DNA from 2 places in the Paenibacillus sp. FSL R5-0475 genome. Region 1 is predicted to be linked to the other one. Evidence: riboswitches for the same ligand, from Rfam matches in the RefSeq annotation. Region 1 holds a riboswitch; the other holds the start of a gene.

What was found. A riboswitch is a leader RNA that binds a small molecule or an ion and turns the genes downstream of it on or off. The one in region 1 is predicted to bind glycine.
Region 2: linked by a shared signal. The riboswitch ahead of MKX41_RS24340 (amino acid permease) and the one ahead of gcvT (glycine cleavage system aminomethyltransferase GcvT) in region 1 are both predicted to bind glycine.

What each region holds. Positions count from the first base shown of each region.
Region 1 covers NZ_JBBORK010000001.1:4,930,036-4,936,637, forward strand. Annotated here, with positions in the region: gene uvrB (excinuclease ABC subunit UvrB) at 1-1,323, opposite strand, end outside; gene MKX41_RS22175 (flagellar motor protein) at 1,601-2,383, shown strand; gene MKX41_RS22180 (flagellar motor protein MotB) at 2,380-3,216, shown strand; gene gcvH (glycine cleavage system protein GcvH) at 3,673-4,065, opposite strand; glycine riboswitch at 4,245-4,343, shown strand; gene gcvT (glycine cleavage system aminomethyltransferase GcvT) at 4,529-5,641, shown strand; gene gcvPA (aminomethyl-transferring glycine dehydrogenase subunit GcvPA) at 5,748-6,602, shown strand, end outside.
Region 2 covers NZ_JBBORK010000001.1:5,434,229-5,440,830, forward strand. Annotated here, with positions in the region: gene MKX41_RS24325 (TetR/AcrR family transcriptional regulator) at 1-64, opposite strand, end outside; gene MKX41_RS24330 (DHA2 family efflux MFS transporter permease subunit) at 231-1,694, shown strand; gene MKX41_RS24335 (helix-turn-helix domain-containing protein) at 1,773-2,225, opposite strand; gene MKX41_RS24340 (amino acid permease) at 2,364-3,722, opposite strand; glycine riboswitch at 3,857-3,937, opposite strand; gene adhP (alcohol dehydrogenase AdhP) at 4,135-5,151, shown strand; gene MKX41_RS24350 (hypothetical protein) at 5,200-5,616, shown strand; gene MKX41_RS24355 (YdeI/OmpD-associated family protein) at 6,052-6,602, opposite strand, start outside.

The sequences.
Region 1 (6,602 bases):
AATCAAGTCATCGATTTGTCCCTCTGTAGGACGAACCTCAATGATCGGATCCAAAAGACCTGTAGGCCGGATAATCTGCTGCACCATGGTGTCGCAGTGCTCCATTTCATAGGGTCCAGGTGTCGCTGAAACATATACGATCTGCTTCACTTTTTCTTCGAATTCCTCGAACTGGAGTGGACGGTTATCCAGCGCAGACGGCAAACGGAAACCATGCTCTACCAGTACCGTCTTACGCGCCCGGTCACCATTATACATCGCCCGAATCTGTGGAAGTGTTACATGGGACTCATCAATAATGATCAACATATCATCTGGAAAATAATCCATTAATGTATACGGAGTTGCCCCTGGTTCACGGAAGGTGAGCGGACCGGAATAGTTCTCAATCCCAGAGCAGAAGCCCACTTCTTTCATCATCTCAATATCATAACGTGTCCGCTGTTCCAGACGCTGAGCTTCAAGAAGCTTTCCTGCGTCACGAAGAACCGTTAAGCGGTCTTCCAGCTCTTTTTCAATGTTGACCAGTGCCACTCGCATCGTTTCTTCCTTGGTAACAAAGTGAGACGCCGGAAAAATAGCGACATGATCGCGCTCCCCGATCAGTTCACCCGTCAGTACATCAATCTCAGTGATTCGCTCAATTTCGTCACCGAACAATTCGACCCGAATGGCATGCTCACCCTGAGATGCCGGGAAAATCTCAACCACATCACCACGTACACGGAAGGTTCCGCGTACAAAATTGATATCATTACGCTGGTACTGGATATCCACTAGCCTGCTCAAAATCTCATTTCGAGGCTTCTCCATCCCTACCCGCAAGGACAAAAGCAAGCTTCCGTATTCCATCGGCGAACCGAGGCCGTAAATACAAGACACACTCGCCACAATAATAACGTCACGCCGTTCGAACAAGGAGCTCGTTGCGGAGTGGCGCAATTTATCAATCTCTTCATTAATACTGGAGTCTTTCTCGATATAAGTATCGGAGGAGGGAATATACGCCTCTGGTTGGTAATAGTCGTAGTAGCTGACGAAATAGTCTACCGAATTATGCGGAAAAAACTCCTTAAACTCACTCGCCAGTTGGGCAGCCAAAGTCTTGTTGTGCGCAATAACTAACGTCGGGCGGTTTAATTTGGAAATAACTTGTGCAACGGTAAACGTCTTACCCGTACCCGTCGCGCCCAGCAGCGTCTGGTGCTTCTTGCCCTGCCGGATGCCTTGTAGTAATTCCTCTATGGCATGAGGCTGATCGCCCTGGGGTGTATACTCGGACTCCAATTCAAAAGTCTTTGTACTGACGACAATATCACTCATTTGCCCGTCTCCCCTCTATCGTCTAAACTAGATTAATATATTATAATTGTTGTCTGAATGTTCTCTCTCCATACGATGGCAAGCTAAAACGCCTTTGGCGTCTCTAAAAGACGTTAAGCTGTTGTGCGAGAATTATAAGGATTAAAGTATAACGTGAAACTTATACTTTCTTATAATTAAAAAATATGGAAGATAAGAATATGTGTTCCCGTTCATTATACAGTGTTGCCTAGATCGTTGCAAACCATAATACATAGAAATGTTAGGAGCTTGAAGCATGGATATTACCTCAATAATCGGCCTATTGGCTGGACTGGCTGCGTTAATCGGCGGCTATCTCTGGGAAGGCGGAAGCCTCTCAGGACTGCTGCAGCTTAATGCAGCTTTGATTGTGTTCGGGGGTACGTTTGCCGCCGTTATGATCAGTTTCCCGGCATCTAAGCTGCGCTCCATTCCAACAGCATTACGCATGGCTTTCGGTAGCAACCCTGATCGTGATGTAGAAAAAGCAGAAGAACTTATTGCAATGGCAACCGTGGCCCGTCGCGGCGGCGTTCTAATGTTAGAAAAACAAGCTGAAGAACATCCGGACCCTTTTACACGTGAAGGTCTACTTCTTATTGTCGACGGCACTGATCCTGAGCAGGTAAGACAGATCCTTGAATTAGAAATGGATGCTAAAGAATTGAAGCATGAGAACTATGCTAAGATTTTTGAAGCTGCAGGTGGATATGCACCAACGATGGGAATTATCGGGACGGTGATGGGGCTCATCCGTGTACTTGGCAACCTTACAGATCCGTCAAATCTGGGCACATCTATCGCAGTGGCATTTACCGCAACATTGTACGGTGTTGCCATCGCTAATTTAATATTTTTACCCATCGCTTCCAAAATCAAATCCCGCAGTCAAAGCCAGCTACATAGTATGGAAATGCTGCTCGTCGGCATTCTTTCTTTGCAGAACGGGGATCACCCCTTGCTGGTGCGTAAAAAACTGAACTCATTCATCTCAGACACGGACACGAATGACCGTGCGGAAACTAGAGGTCTTCTATGAGACAAAGAGACCGGCGCAAGCGGCGTGTAGAGGCTCGGGAAAGCCGCGACCGTTGGATGATTACTTATGCTGATCTAATTACACTTTTACTTATTTTTTTCGTTATATTGTATGCGATGAGCAGCCTGGATACTGACAAATATAACATCGTGACAGGCTCGTTATCCGAGACCTTCAAATCTGGCAGCACTGTCCTTGAGGGTGGGAACGGCATTTTAGATGCTGGGAAATCAACTGAGAACAAACCGGAAAGTACAGACGGGAATGGGAATGCAGCTGCAACTGCGAGACCGAATGATGGATCTGCTGAACAAACGGAGAACGAAACACCTTCGGCACGTGAACTTGCTTTTCGAGAACAAGAGGCTAAACTTGCTGAATTAATGGGTGTGATTACGAACTATGTAGAGGAAAATAATCTCGGAGAACAAATTTTTGTTGCCGACAAACCGCAGGGGATAGAAATCACACTCAGTGACCGTTTTCTCTTCGATATAGGTAAGGCAGACCTGAAGTCTCCAGCCCTGCCTGCTCTTCAGCAGTTATCTGGCTTATTCAGCGATATCGGCGCAAAGATCAGCATTGAAGGACATACCGACAATACTCCAGTATCTTCGGCTTCTCACTATAACGACAACTGGGAGCTATCTGGTGCTCGTGCGCTGTCAGTGCTTCGCTTTTTCTTAGATCATGAAGGGTTGAACCCCGACAATTTTCAATATGCAGGGTATGCTGATACCCAGCCCACCGCGGAGAACACATCAGCTGCAGGTAAGCAAAAGAACCGCCGTGTAGAGATCATTGTGCTGCGGCAGCTTCAAGAGGGTGCCTAAAAAATGTTTTACTCAGAGCTAGTTACAATAGCTAGGCCTGTGCGGGAGCGAATCTGCTTATCAACATACCAAAATGGGCTCGCCACTATTTATTACGGAAATACTCCCTGATTATCTGCCTATTCCCTTGTCCAGGCGCAGAATTAGGGAATTCCTCCCTGATTAATACCCTATTTAGTCAGAAATAGCGCTTTTCACTGAAATTTTAGGGAAGAATTCCCTAAAACCCTTAGTGTCACGCTATATTCGTCTAAAATAAGGGAGGTTTTCCCTAATTCCACAATCAGTAGATTCGCTTTTAAATAAAATCCCATAATTCCAAACAGTCCCAGGATTTAACTCAAAGATCCCGACCGCTATTTATATAGAAACACCAAAGAGCAAGTCCCCAAAAACAGAAACTTGCTGCTACAAATATCACATGCGGTGAAATTAATATTCAGAAAAAAATTAGAATTACTCCCCTACCAATGCACGATATCCAGCTGCATCTAGCAGTCCTTTTACAGCATCAGCATACTCTCCGTCCACTTCAATTTCAAAAATCCAACCTTCACCATACGGCTTATCATTAATTAGCTCTGGACTAGCTTCTAAACCATCATTAATCTTGGTAACCTTCCCAGAGACGGGTGAATAGAGTTCCGATACGGTCTTAACGGATTCGATACTGCCTACGCTGTCGCCAGCTGAAATGGCCGAACCCACTTCAGGAAATTCCACAAATACGATATCGCCTAACAAATGCTGAGCATGATCCGTAATCCCAACACGTACTACGCGTCCTTCCACTTGCTGTGCCCACTCATGCTCTTCGCTGTAAAGAAGGTTATCTAAAACCTCACTCATTTCAAGCCGCCTCATTTCCAAATTGGAATTCTAAATTTAGTTATAGCCTAAGTGATCGCGGAGCATAATGTCAATATTACTAAAAGTAAAATAAATTTGTCGTTTTTTTGACTTTTTCTTGTTGACAGCGCCCTCCTATACCCGTTTAATGGAGACATAAGAAACAAATACAGTTGCGGATGATGGCATAGGGAGAGACTGTCTCACTTGAAGACGGCGCCGAAGGAGTAAGCCCTAACAGGGGTGAATCTCTCAGGCAAAAGGACCTTTGTCGGACGTACCTCTGGAGAGCATCAGACGCGAGGCTGAGTGCGTCAGGTCACCAACGGGGAAACTTGCATGTTAGTTACGCAGGGTAACTCTCAGGTACAAAGGACAGAGCAGAAAGCGATTAGTGCATTTATGCATGATTGCTTCTGCCTGTCCTTTTTTTCGTATGTAATCAGACTAGGGGAGTGACGACATGGATGCTTTGAAAAGAACGCCTTTTTATGATCTCTATTCCGCTTATGCGGAGTCCAGGTGCATTGATTTTGGCGGCTGGGAGCTGCCAGTACAGTTTACAGGTATCGTGAAGGAGCATGAGGCTGTTCGCCAGCAGGCTGGACTGTTCGATGTATCGCATATGGGTGAATTCATGGTGATCGGAAGCGGCGCTGAAGCCTTCTTACAAAAAATGACGACCAACGATGTCAGCCGCCTTACCGATGGTGCGGCACAATATACGCTGCTCTGTTATCCAAACGGCGGGGTGGTCGACGATTTACTCGTGTATCGACTAAGTGAAGGCCGTTATATGCTTGTCGTAAATGCCTCCAACATCGATAAGGACTTCCAGTGGCTGCAAGAACATCTGACCTCTGAATTCGGTGAAGTCACACTCACTAATGTCTCTGACGAGACGCTTTTGCTCGCCTTGCAAGGTCCGCTGGCAGAGACCATACTCGCAGAAGTTACTGATGCACCGATCTCAACGCTCAAGCCTTTCCACTTCATCGAACGCGCAACCGTCTGCGGTGTAGAAGTACTGATCTCCCGTACGGGTTATACCGGTGAAGATGGCTTCGAAATTTACGCTCCGCTGGATGTGGCAGCAACGTTATGGAACGGCCTTCTCGCAGCTGGCTCTCCTCACGGATTAACACCTGCTGGACTGGGCGCACGGGATACGCTTCGTTTCGAGGCAAAATTGCCACTGTACGGTCAGGAGCTGTCGGCTGACATCACGCCTCTTGAAGCTGGAGTACAGTTCTTCGTGAAGCTGGACAAAGCGGATTTCATCGGACGCGATGCGTTGATACAGCAAAAAGAAGCGGGTCTCCCCCGCCGTCTTGTCGGTCTAGAAATGATTGATCGAGGCATTCCACGCTCCCATTACCCAGTCTATGCGGACGGCATCAAAATCGGAGAGGTCACAACCGGAACCCAATCTCCAACGCTGAAACGCAACCTGGGATTAGCTTTGCTTGATACAGCTTACAGTGAAATAGGCACAGAGGTTTTCGTAGAGATACGTGGCAAGCAGCTTAAAGCTGTCGTGATTAAGGCCCCTTTTTACAAGTATAAACGCCTTTAGCGTCCATATTAGGACGGTGAACTTTTAAGCGAGAAATAAAAGGATAAAGTATAACGTGAAAATTGTACTTTCTTATATTTTAAAAAAGCCAAGGAGTGAAACCTTAATGAAGCACCGTTATCTGCCCATGACAGCACAGGACCGCGTAGAGATGATGGAAACCGTCGGGATTCAGTCCATAGATGAGCTGTTCTCCGATATCCCTGAAGCCGTCCGTTATCAAGGCACTATGCCGATGTCTGAACCGCTCGATGAGTACGCCCTGCTACGTCACATGAAAGGTCTCGCTGACCGAAATGCTGACTTCGATTCGCACGCCAGCTTCCTCGGCGCCGGATTATACGACCATCACATCCCCGTGGTGATCAACCATGTCATTTCCCGTTCGGAATTCTACACTGCTTATACTCCTTACCAACCAGAGATCAGCCAAGGCGAACTGCAAGCGATCTTCGAATTCCAATCCTACATTTGCGAACTAACCGGTATGAAAGTTGCCAATGCCAGTATGTATGATGGCGCAACCGCATTATCCGAAGCAGCAGTCCTTGCAGCTGGTGCCACCAAACGCAAAAAATTAATTGTCTCCCGCACCGTTCATCCTGAAGCGCGCCAAGTGTTACGCACATCGGCTAATGCTTGGGGTCTTGAGGTAGTGGAGATTGACTATAGAGACGGTGTTACCGATCAGGCTAAGCTTGCTGAGGCCATTGATGGTGATACGGCTGCAGTACTGATGCAATCGCCTAACTTTTTTGGCAGCATCGAAGATCTTAGCTCCGTTGAGCCGCTGATCCATGCCGTTAAAGGATTGTTCGTCGTCAGTGCAAATCCGATCGCTCTTGGCATTCTAGAAACACCAGGTAAGCTCGGAGCCGACATCGTAGTCGGTGACGCTCAGCCACTCGGTATTCCAGCTTCCCTCGGCGGTCCAACCTGTGGTTTCTTCGCTGTAGCAGAG
Region 2 (6,602 bases), 500 kb from region 1:
CAGCATTTTTCAGCATCTTTTTTGAGCGAATGGCTCGTGGATCAACTCTTTTATGTTCGGACATTTCATCCCTCTATTATCGTTTATATAGTATTTCATCAACTAATTTACCCATTCTGTCGATTAGTCGACATTTTCAATAAAATTGCAAATAGGAATACCGTTTAAATGCTGATATGATTTATTTTATCGACACTATGTCGAAAAAGCAATGAAGAGAGGCCTGCACCATGCAAGAAGATATTAAGAAAATAAATAAAGGAATCCTACTAACCATTCTAATTTTTGGTTGTTTCTTATCTACACTCAATCAGACACTTTTAAATGTCGCCTTAAGTAGTCTGATGGATGTATTTGATGTCACGGCAACAACTGTACAATGGATTTCAACGGGTTTTATGCTGGTCAACGGGATATTGATTCCGATTACAGCCTATTTAATGAAACGTTTTACAACACGTCAATTATTTCTAAGTGCCATGTCATTTTTATTAATTGGCTCAATCATTTGTGCAGCAGCGCCGAGCTTTAGTCTACTCTTAGTCGGACGGATGATCCAAGCTGCAGGTGCCGGTATTATAATGCCGCTCATGATGAGCGTTGTGCTCGCTATTTTCCCTGTTGAAAAACGCGGCAGTGCTATGGGACTGCTTGGACTGGCGATGATATTTGCTCCTGCTATTGGGCCAACGCTCGCAGGATTTATTGTTGAATATCACTCTTGGCGCTGGTTATTTATCGGCCTCATTCCACTCGTCATCATTGTTATAGCGTTGGCATTCAAGTATTTAGTGAATGTATCCGAGACGTCTAAGTCTAAGCTTGATGTAGTAAGTGTTCTTTTATCAACCGTTGGATTTGGCTTAATTTTATACGGCTTCAGTAGTGCAGGCAGTAAAGGCTGGGACGATGTAATAGTAATTCTGACCTTAGGGATCGGGATCGCTGTTACGGCCGTATTCTGTCTTCGACAAATCAAGTCTGATGATCCACTGCTGAACCTGTCTGTCTTCAAAAATAAAGTTTTTACGATGACTTCTCTTATTAACGTATTAATCACGATGATGATGTACGCAGATATGATTTTATTGCCTATTTATCTGCAGAATGGCCGTGGTTTTACAGCATTTGATGCGGGGCTACTCTTGTTGCCGGGGGCACTCGTAAATGCGTTCATGTCACCCGTCACCGGTAAATTATATGACCGTTTTGGTGCCAAGCCACTGTTCATCATTGGTTTACTCTTTATTATTCCATCTATGTGGGCGGTAACTGATCTATCTGAATCGACCACGTATATGTATCTAATGATTCGTACCATTGGCTTGCGAATTGGATTAAGCTTCATTACTATGCCACTCAATACGGCTGGATTAAATGCACTGCCCAAACAACTCGGCACCCATGGTACAGCAGTGAACAATACCGTTCGCCAAATTGCCGGAGCCATCGGAACTGCTGTCGTAATTACGATTTATACTGTGCAGGCAACAAGTCATGCGGCCACAGTGATGCAGAGCAATCCCTCTACTACTCCTGAGATCCTTAAATCCCTTGCATCCATTCTTGGGGCAAGTGACGCCTATTACTTTATGATGATTTTATCCGTCGCCGCGTTTGTTATAACATTATTTATGCCGATGAAGAGCAAGATCATGTTTGAAAAGAAAGCAAACCTAGTTAACAAGGAATAACCTTATAACGTGGAATGTAAAAAGGACAGCGATCAGCTGTCCTTTTACATTATTAATAGCTATTCCCGGCTCACCGGCTTACTCTTGTTTATATTTTTCTTTCAGAATGCTGGAGCCGATTCCCCCGACAACCATTAAAATCAAAGAACCGAAGTTCCAAAAGAATGACCCGCCATTCAAGGTAATCCCTAGCGCCGTTACTTTGTTCAGAAAGAGAACACAGAGTTTAATCACTAACAGCACAATGCCTGCTATTACGAAGACATCAAATACAAACTTTAATTTCGGGTGAGCTAATTTCTTCCCTTCTTCTATCACCTTTTTGGTCAACTCCTCGTCACTTCTTAGTAACTCATCGATAGTTACCCCAAAAAGATCGCTTATTTTAATAATGATTTCAATGCTTGGGTAGTTTTGACCATTCTCCCATTTCGAAACCGACTGTCGGCTTACAAACAGCTTCTCGGCCAGTTCTTCTTGTGACCAACTTTTTTTATTTCTTTCCGCTTTTAACTTCTCCCCAAAGATCATAGCAGCAACTACCTTTCTGCAATTCTTAAGCCTATATTGGATTAATCGTATGCAGAAGTAAAGAACGCTTTAGTTGCAGCCCCGCAACCCCAAGTTGCAGTTAACACTAGGCATACCGCTAGTTGATGTTGACCTCACTCAAGCTTGATTACTTTTCCCCTTTTTGCTTCTAATTGAATACAGGATGAATAATAAAACAAACCATAATGGAGTACACAATAAAGCCGGGCGTGTCTCTCCAGCGAACAGCATGATGATCAGTATTCCAGCGAACAAGGTTAAGACAATATAATTAATAGCCGGTGTGAACGGTGCTTTAAATTTGGATTTCGCCTGTAAGTCTGGCCGGGTTTTCTTATACTTAATATGGCAGATAAGAACAATGCCCCACACCCATATAAAACAAATGGCGCTAATCGTTGTCACGATTCCAAAAGCCTGCTCCGGAATAAGTTTACTCAAAAGTGCACCCACAGATATAACAATTGTAGAAATGAATAACGAGTTACCTGGAACATGGTTTTTATTCAGTTTGCCCAAATGAGGTGCCGCTTGGTTATTTCTACTCAAATTATAGAGAATTCGGCTGGTCGAGAACATCCCACTATTACAAGCGGAAGCGGCTGAAGTTAATACGACAAAATTAATAATCCCTGCGGCAATTGGAATCCCTACTAAAGTAAAGGTTTTTACAAAAGGACTCTCTGCCGGACTGAGCTCCGTCCAAGGGTTAATGCATAGCAGGACGAAAAGCGCACCAACATAGAAGAATAGAATCCGTAAAGGAATTTTATTAATCGCCGATGGGATATTTTTCTCCGGATCCGCTGTTTCCGCTGCCGACACCCCGACCAATTCCACACCCACGTAAGCAAATACAACCATTTGAAAAGAAAATAAGAAGCCTGATATGCCGTTCGGAAAAAATCCCCCATGCTCCCATAGGTTTCGTACCGTCACCGATCCTGCATCCGTCTTAAACCCAATGATCAGTAAAATGACCCCAAGACCAATCAAGGCGAGAATCGTAATTACCTTAATTAAAGCAAACCAAAATTCGAGTTCCCCAAAGCTCTTTACAGTTAATAGATTAAGTCCTAATAACACGACTAGACAGGCGATGGCAGGAACCCACTGCGGGATATCAAACCAGTACTGTACATATACGCCAACAGCAATGACATCAGCCATAGCCGTCATGATCCAGCAAAACCAATAGGTCCAACCGGTAATGAATGCGACCCGTGATCCAAGGTAGTCTTCAGCAATATCCGTAAACGATTGATAGCCCGCTTTAGATAATAGGAGTTCTCCCAGTGCTCTCATCACAAAAAACACAGCAATACCCACGATTAAATACGTGATCATGATGGATGGGCCTGCCTTCTCTATCGCCTTGCCTGATCCCAAGAATAATCCTGTACCAATGGTGCCGCCAATAGCAATAAGTTGAACATGCCGATTGGCCAGCTCTCTCTTTAATTCTGGTTGTGCCATACCTAGTTCCCCCTTGTGAGTACAATAAATTGGAATAAAAAAAGAGAGATTGGATGTCATCCAATCTCCCAGATCGTAAGAATATCAAATAATATTCGCCCTGCTGATAGCGATCAGCATGACAAATACATATTCAGTACTCTTCTGTCCTTTTGCCTGAGATTGTGAACCCTTCGGCGCCGCGGAATTTCCGCAGTCTCTCCAGAAGCTGCTCCAGCTAAAGTGTAATCCTTAGCCATCATAGCTCGTGAATTATGAAGTTGATAAAGCGGTAACGCAGTAAAGCTGTTCTGATATTCTAACATATTACTTGTGATGTGAGTGTTAATCAGTGATAAAAGTCTCAAGAATTTAAAGTTAGCCTCATGAACATACTACTTTTTGAAAAGCAAAAAACTAAAGGAGTATGCTAATGAAAGCCGCTGTAGTAAAGAAATTCAAAGAAAAGTTAGAGCTACAAGACGTACCTAAACCAAAACCCGGACACAAAGAAATCCTTGTCCATATTCATGCGTGCGGAGTGTGTCATACTGATTTGCATGCTGCTCATGGCGATTGGCCCGTCAAACCGAAACTCCCTCTTATTCCCGGACATGAAGGCGTTGGGATTATTGAAGAAATAGGTGAAGGAGTTACACACTTAAAGGTAGGAGACCGAGTAGGAATCCCATGGCTGTACTCAGCCTGCGGTCATTGTGAGTATTGTCTTACAGGAAGAGAAACTCTTTGTCTCGATCAGCAAAATTCTGGATATTCCGTAGATGGTGGATATGCAGAATATTGTGTGGCAGCTGCCGATTATGTAGTGAAGGTTCCTGATAATCTAAGCTTCATCGAAGCGGCACCTTTATTTTGCGCTGGCGTTACGACCTACAAAGCTTTGAAAGTATCAGGTGTAAAGCCAGGTGAATGGGTAGCCATTTTCGGCGTCGGAGGATTGGGTCATCTTGGTGTACAATATGCAAAGGTGATGGGAATGAACGTAGTGGCCATCGACACGTCGGATGAAAAGATGGAGCTTGCCAAACAGCTTGGCGCAGACAAAACCGTAAACGCATTAAAAGAAGATGCCGCAGACTGGATTCAAAAAGAAATCGGTGGAGTACATGGTGTCGTTTGTACGGCGGTTGCGAAAAAAGCATTCGACCAAGCCTACCGGGCCATTCGTCGCGGCGGTACCTGCGTCATGGTTGGGCTGCCTCCTGAATCCATGGATGTCCCGATCTTTGATACGGTATTAAACGGTACAAAGGTAGTCGGTTCGATTGTCGGCACTCGCAAAGATTTACAAGAAACATTACAATTCGCTGCAGAAGGAAAAATAAAAACCATTATTGAGACACGTAAACTAGAAGATATTAATGAGATCTACGATCTTATGTTAGAAGGCAAAATCAATGGTCGAATCGTCCTTGATATGACGAAATGACCCGAAAGAAAACCCGCTCGAAGTGTTGCTTTTCGAGCGGGTTTTTTTATGACTAAAATTTTTCCCACTTATGATAAGGTTCAGCGTAACATCTATAGAACGCAGACACCTGCACAAACACCTGCACCAATGTCTCCACAAGCCGCGTTGGATACGATTAATGCTTACTACGTTCAGCAAGCTGGCGATGCGCCTGACCACTCAATATTTGACACTACTGGAGTAACAGGTGTTACTCCGTCGAACTTAACCTATGTTGATTATGCATTGAGCGTGGACGAGACATCTCCATGGACAGTACTTGAAATTCAAGAGATTGTTAATGAAGTTCATTCAGGACTCGTATTGACAGCGATCAGCATGGGGCTTTCCCATGCCGTTTTGAATTCCATTTTTATTCCCGTTCTTACCTTTGAGCTTAACTTAATGACATTGCCTGTTTGGGTGTCCTTATTGTTTTTCTAAGTTTTGCTTGCTAAGCGACTCTATTCAGCATCATTCTGTTCTTCCAGCCATCTCAAAATCGCTTGGTTTGTTTCTTCCGGCTTTTCTTGCTGGATCCAATGACCGCAATCCAGATTGACCACTTCCGCATTAGGCACGAACTTTGTCAGGTTTTCAGACCTCTGGACCGTATCCCGGTCACCATAGATCATGAGGGTCGGCTGTACCATAAAAATGAAGGGGGTTGCGATTTTGGATGAGCTGTTTCATCCCTTCTTCATTTAGCGATTTGATTTATGCCTCGCATTAAAAACGTTCTGACTTTTGATGAGAATTAAACCCTAATTGATTGAGAAATACAGTAGCTCCTCTCTACTAAAGATCAGGGAAACAATAGACCCAGATTTATGCAGTACCAAAAATCCTTTTAACGATTCTTTTGTTATTTATATTTCCTTATTCTGTAATATATTTTTTGCAATGTTGAAATTTTAGCCCTTCTTCAGATGAAGCGATCAATATTCCAAGCCTTCTTAATCGTGTTTCTTCTTTCTTGGCGCTCATTACCCACCAGATAGAATCTCTTTTATAGGATGGTGATAAATTAGTGAAGAATAGCCAGGCTGTTTGATTTGCCTTGATTTGTTCTTCATATTCTTTGGCAAGTTCCACGTTTCTTTGTTCAGAGGAATAGCCTTGTGCATCGGTTCTGTTGTTAAAGACGTGCATTCCTTCTGGTCTCATCTTTCCAAACTGTATTAGTGCTTTTATCTTCTTTACGTTCACAGCACTCCATACACTATTTACTTTGCGCGGAGTAAAGCGAATCTTATAGCTTTGTTTATCAATGGTTTTTCGTATACCGTCAATCCACCCAAAACAAAGAGCGACATCTACTGATGCAGACCAAGTAAGGCTTGCACGCCCTGTACTTATCCCAAAATAGCCCACCCAAATTTCACTAGCTTCAGCATGATGTTCTTCTAACCAATCGTTAAACTCTTCTT